2 regions of the Desulfitobacterium elongatum genome follow, and region 2 is predicted to be linked to the other one. Evidence: riboswitches for the same ligand, from Rfam matches in the RefSeq annotation. Region 2 holds a riboswitch; the other holds the start of a gene.
What was found. Region 2 has a riboswitch for cobalamin ahead of cbiE (precorrin-6y C5,15-methyltransferase (decarboxylating) subunit CbiE). Riboswitches for the same ligand answer to the same signal wherever they lie in the genome.
Positions count from the first base shown of each region.

Region 1: it holds a riboswitch for cobalamin, as region 2 does, so the genes downstream of both, ACZ42W_RS02550 (ABC transporter ATP-binding protein) here and cbiE (precorrin-6y C5,15-methyltransferase (decarboxylating) subunit CbiE) in region 2, are expected to answer to the same signal.

Region 1 covers NZ_AP038772.1:569,687-572,847, reverse strand. The annotation lists gene ACZ42W_RS02560 (EAL domain-containing protein) at 1-52, opposite strand, end outside; gene ACZ42W_RS02555 ([Fe-Fe] hydrogenase large subunit C-terminal domain-containing protein) at 46-780, opposite strand; cobalamin riboswitch at 1,039-1,212, shown strand; gene ACZ42W_RS02550 (ABC transporter ATP-binding protein) at 1,290-2,804, shown strand; gene ACZ42W_RS02545 (energy-coupling factor transporter transmembrane component T family protein) at 2,806-3,161, shown strand, end outside.
Region 2 covers NZ_AP038772.1:3,862,986-3,866,146, reverse strand. The annotation lists gene cbiD (cobalt-precorrin-5B (C(1))-methyltransferase CbiD) at 1-763, shown strand, start outside; cobalamin riboswitch at 864-1,041, shown strand; gene cbiE (precorrin-6y C5,15-methyltransferase (decarboxylating) subunit CbiE) at 1,212-2,435, shown strand; gene cobI (precorrin-2 C(20)-methyltransferase) at 2,451-3,161, shown strand, end outside.

The DNA.
Region 1 (3,161 bases), 1.5 Mb from region 2:
TCGATGCCGAGATGTTTACGAAAACTGATACGTCAGGATGTTTCCCTAATATCTCAATCGCTGATTCAACAACCCAGCTATCGAATCTACCTCTGGGTAATCGTTGAGGTCAATATGATTCTTTTCAAAATAGGCCTCCATTTTTTGATAGGTAACATTATAATTGACGAGTTCCATCGAATTTTTATCTTGGATTTCATCGATTTTGCCGATACAAGGAGACAAGAATGCTATCTTATCGTCAATCCTTTTGTATTTTTTTAAGTAAATTGACGTGCACATCATAGGGCTTTGGATTGGGGCAAGGTACTTAATCAGTTCAGAGCGGTATGTTTGAATGTAGTTCACAATCACAGGGCAGGGTTGAGCAATAATTGAATCTAGTTTCTGCTCCTCAATGGTTTTTAGATAAGCCCAAGTCGTGATATCTGCACCGATCGACACATCGTAAACAAGCGTTACCCCTAAGGACTTTAAATAACCAAATAACCGTTTATAATTAGGAAAGTTATATCTGATAGAAGGAGCTGCAATGACAGAAATACCAATTCCCCGTGTTAAGTTAGCAAAAAACCTCTCAGTATCATCAGCAAAATCTCGGGCCTTATGATCACATACGTCTATACACGCCCCACAGTGAATGCATTTCAAATGGTCAGTTTTAACCCGATTTTCACCATTATCTAAGAACGCTACGTTTGCTTTGACCGGGCATTTAGCTATACATTTATTACAACCTACACATAGTTTTTTATTCGTAAGTAAAACTTCAACATTCATTGAAAAGCCCCTTATCCTTACTTACTCATATGTTCCTCTTGCAGTTTATTTCATTACCCATAAGCATCAGTTAAGCGTTTTGAATTGCAATACTATTCCCAATATTCGACACAGATTGCGCTAATCCTTCTTAATCCCGTATAATAAGCAAGGCTCCTGCTGATGGCAGGAACCTTGGCTGTTTTTGCAATTTCCTATGTCATGATTATTTCATCCCCTATTGACAAAATCATTTTACTATTCTAACATTAAGCCAACTGAATACATCATTTTTTAGGTGCCCGCAAGGGATAATAGGGAACCAGGTAGAAATCCTGGACGGACCCACCACTGTAATTAGATGTTGACGATGTGCATTTGCCACTGGGATAACTGGGAAGGCGTACATCTTAGTCTATAAGTCAGGAGACCTGCCTATAAAATATCGCGAAGATGGACAATGGTAAAGTTCTAGCTTTTTTATAAAGCTGGGACTTTTTTTTATAATTTTTTATGCTTTAGGAGCTGCCATGAAAACAATTGCAACGATCAAAATCGAGAAACTCGTATTTCCGCATGAAGAAAAACCAGCACTCAGAAATATTGACCTTGAAATTAATCAGGGAGATTTCATCGTCATTACAGGAGATGTAGCCTCTGGAAAATCGATTTTGCTGCACTCGATCACAGGCGCTATCCCTCACTACCATAGCGCGGAATTAACGGGGAAAGTCACTATCATGGGTCAAGATATCAAGGACATACCCCTCAATAAAATGTCCGACTATGTGGGATACATGATGCAGGAACCTCAAAACCAAATCATCAGTCTGGATGTATACGAGGATGTTGCCTTCGGCCTCGGGAACCTAGAAATCCCCCTGGAACAAATAGATCAGACGGTTAAAAACACTTTGGAATTTGTAGGTCTAACGGGCTATGAAAACAGACAGACCGCTTCGCTCTCAGGCGGGCAGGCCCAGCGTGTTGTTTTGGCCGGTGTCTTGGCTCTCAATGCCCCTATTTTGATTCTTGACCAACCAACCGCGGAACTGGATCCCTTGGGCCGCTTCGAGCTATATAAGCGGCTCGGTCAGTTAAATAAAATTCAGAATCTAACCCTTGTTTTGGTCATGGACCGAATTGAGGAAGTCCTTAACTATGCCAACAGAGTCTTCTATATGAGGGACGGCGAAATTTTCAAACAGTATTTGCCTGCGGAATATTACAAGGAACAAATTGAACATCGAAAAGGAAGGCTGAAATGCGCCACTTCCTTGACGAACAACGGTAAGCCGAGGGAAATCATAGCCGAAATTACAAATGTCTCCTACCAGTACAAAAATAATTTGCTCGGTTGTAAAGACATTCATTTAAAAATTCATAAGGGCGACTTCTTAGCCGTCATCGGATTAAATGGGTCCGGAAAATCAACCCTAGCCAAAATGCTCATCGGTCTATTAAAGCCTTCTCAGGGTGAGATTAAAGTTTTTAACCAACCTCTAAATAAAGAAAACCTTACAGAGATTCGTGCGCACATGGGCTTTCTGTTTCAAAACCCTGACTATCAGATTTTTGCAAGCACCCTGGAAGAAGAGGTTGGATTTTCACTGAAGTTAAGAGGTGAGCAAAATGAAATAATTGATCAAAAAATTGATGAGTGTCTAGGATTTGTGGGGCTGCTTGACTATAAGAAAATGCATCCCCAACGCTTAAGCCGCGGTCAGCGCCAGCTTTTGGCACTAGCCTCCATCCTCGTCAGTGATCCGGAATTCATCCTCGCCGATGAACCGACCTCGGGCCTTGACGAAAGCCAAGGATATATGATCATGGATAAACTAGCCGAGCTGTCCAAGAATGGCAAAACAATCCTGGTTATTACCCACGACCTAACCATGGCTAAAAACTATTCGAACCGGTTAGTTGCCCTGCATAACCATCGCCTTCAACTGGATATCTCAACAAATGATCTCAAGGAGCATCTTGATACGCTAAAAGACCTGGGGCTAAATTTCAAACCTGTTATTTCCTTTGAGGAGGGTTAGAATGGGACTTTCTTATGGCATTGAACAAAAGGAAAAACAAAATATAAAACTTATAAATACGTTGGATCCTCGGACAAAACTAGCCTGGTATGCCCTGATGATCTATTTTGCACTGAGTTTGGAAACTGCTATTCAGTTATGCCTTGTTTTATTAGTGGGACTTACGGCCTCTCTTATCTTAACGGGTTCCTTGAAGCAGTATAAGGTCATGATTGTAATCATGTTACTTTTGGGACTCCAGCTACTCATCCTTCAACTGCTCTTCTGCAGGGAAGGCGTTCTAATCTACCAATGGGGCATCTTCAAAATCTACAGTGAAGCAATCCCCCTCACGATTACCGGTCTACTGAAGGCCAC
Region 2 (3,161 bases):
GGAGGTTTTTTCGAAGGAAGCGGTCGAGGTTGTAATTGAAGTTCCGAGAGGAGAAGAAATTGCTCAGAAGACACTCAACCCTCGCTTAGGAATCGTCGGAGGGATCTCTATTTTAGGAACCACAGGAATCGTCCGCCCTATGTCCGAAGAGGCCTTCAAGACCTCGATATTGCCAGAACTTGATCAAGCAGTTGCTTATGGTCATCGAGCGATCATATTAACCCCGGGACACTATGGATTTAGGGCTGCGACAGAGAAATTGCTAGTCCCTGCCGAAGCAATTGTTCAGATGAGCAATTTTGTGGGCTTTTTATTAGAAGAAGCAGCCTTTCGTAAGATAGAGAAAGTTATATTGTTTGGTCATATTGGGAAGTTGATTAAGGTTGCTGGTGGAATATTCCATACTCATACTCATGTGGCCGATGCTCGAATGGAAATTCTTCTGGCCCATGCTGCTTTAGCTGGAGTATCCGTTGAGAGGTTAAAAGAGCTTGCCGAGCTTCCGACAACGGAAGGTGCGGCAAAGGAATTATTAGCGGAGGGATGGGAAGCTTTGCTTTTTGAATTGGCCCATCGCGCCAGCTTGAGAGCCATGGATCATGTACACGGGCAAATACAAATTGGGACGGTGTTTACTCTGCTTAATGGTGAGATGGTCGCATGGGATGAACAAGCTGAGAGAACCATTAAAGAGTTTTGGGATTGGCCAGAAGGTTTAAAAGATTTCCACAATTTAAAATTAACCTTGAGAAGGATTTTCTAGAAAATTAGAGAATAAATACTTAAGATAAAGTATATGCTTACCTCAGAAGCAAAGTCGGATTTCTGAACTAAATTCCACAGAGAGTTGCCAACTTGAAAGCTGAATAGAAGATGTTCAAGGTTCCTCGTTTGAGGATGAAAAGGGAAGCCGGTGAAAATCCGGTGCGGTCCCGCCACTGTGAACCAAGAGTTCCTTTCAGTAACCCACTGGATAAAACCGGGAAGGGGAGAGGAATGATGATTGGAAGCCAGGAGACCTGCCTTGATTATTCACTTAACCTACGAGCGATAGGTGTGATGTGTTTTTTCGGAATATCCGAATAAAGACATAAAAGAGCCGCTCAGGCTCTTTTTTTATCTTCCATCTTAATCCAAAATAGTTCTTTAAAGTATATTCTGGGGAATGTCAGCTATGACGTCGTCTAGGTCAGAGAAGGTAGGTGAATAAGATGATACAAATTTTGGGGATTGGTCCTGGGAACTCAGAATGGCTGCCTTCCGCAATCGAAGAAGAGGTAGCTCAATGTAATGTTTTGCTGGGTGGAGCTCGTGCCCTTGAACTATTTCCGACGTTCTCGGGAGAACGATTTCGGGTCGATCGGGATTTACAGTTGGCGATTCAAACCATTCAGCAGGCGTTGAATCTGAAAAAACAAGTCGGAGTCCTCGTTTCGGGGGATCCGGGGTTCTATAGTTTACTTCCCTTGATCCGAAAGAAATTTCCTGAAGAGATAATCAAAGTTTTTCCTGGAATTAGTTCCTTACAATTTGCTTTCGCTCGGGCAGGAGTCCCTTGGCAAGAGGCAGAGCTCATGAGTGTCCATGGTCGGAGTATTGAAAGTTTGCCCCTTAATGTATGTAAACCTTTAGGAATTCTTACAGGTGGGGATAATACTCCTCAAAGAATTGCTGCATATTATAAATCTTATGGTTTCAATCCTCAGATTTCCATCGGGAACTCTTTAAGCTATCCAGATGAAGAATGGGTCGATACGGATACTAATGAACTGATCGACTCAGTAACAAATTATCCCAACGCTGTGATGATAATCTATCCGGAAAACTCCCAGTATGGAAGGACTCGACAAGAGGTCCAGCTTCAAAGTGGCTTTGGTATCTCGGATGAAGAATTTATCAGGGGAAAAGTCCCCATGACGAAAAGTGAAATTCGAGTTCAAGTTCTTTCAAAGGCTAAGATCTCAGGGAAGGATCGGGTTCTTGATGTCGGAGCAGGAACGGGGAGCCTTAGTATTGAAGCAGCACTGTTAGCTCAGCGAGGATGTGTGTTCGCGGTTGAAGAGGATCCTGAGGCTCAAGAACTTATACTTAAGAATCAGGAAAAATTTCAAGTGTCTAATCTTCGACTAATTCGTGGAACTGCCCCCGAAGCCTTATCGGGTATCCCTCCTATGGATGTTTGTCTCATTGGGGGAAGTCATGGTCAAGTCGAGGAGATTCTGAGGCAAGCGCCTCTACTACCTGGGGGACGAGTGGTCATCACTGCAGTTACCTTGGAGACCGTAGCCAAAGGCATAGAGGCATTAAGAACACTTGATTATCAGGAAATTGATGTAATTTCTATACAAGCGGTGCGTTGGAAAGGAATCAAAGATTTTCATCTGGCCCAGGCACTTAATCCAGTCTTTATCTTGTCAGCACAGAAGGGGTTATAAGAAGGAGGTAAATCATTGAACTCTGATAATAGGGAAGAGCAAAAAGTAAGTGCAGCTAAATTCTACGGAGTCGGAGTGGGACCGGGGGATCCAAAGCTTATCACCTTGAGAGCGGTCGAAGTTCTCCAAGAAATCGAGGTCATCGCTATACCTAAATCTAAAATGGAGCGTGAAAGTATCGCCTGGGAGATAGCAAAGACCCATTGTCCAAGTGGGGTCAGGATTATGGAAATGGAAATGCCGATGACTTCAGACGAGAGCATTCTCCGTGCTGCCTGGCAGAGTGCAGCAGATAAAATACAGGATGAGATGCAAAAGGGTAATTCAGTTGCATTTCTCACCTTAGGAGATCCATCCTTATATAGTACGTACAGCTATCTTCTTACTATCCTTGAACATGTTTTATCTCCTGAGCAGATTGAGACGATTCCGGGAATCACAGCTATGGCAGCAGCGGCAGCACGTGTCAATTGGCCGTTGGCGACAGGGGATGAACCCTTGGTCATCCTACCGGGAATCGAAGGGTTAGAGGAGTATGAGAAATACCCCAATCTCGTCCTTATGAAAGTATCTCGAAATCTTCCGGAAGTATTGAAGCGTATCCAGACGACAGGTGCACAAGCAGTTTTAGCAACACGTGTGGGTCAGGCTGGAGAGAATATTCGGGTGTTGGACGCTCAGGAAGAGTTGGAAAAGGTCGATTACTTAAGCATAGTTCTTTTGAAG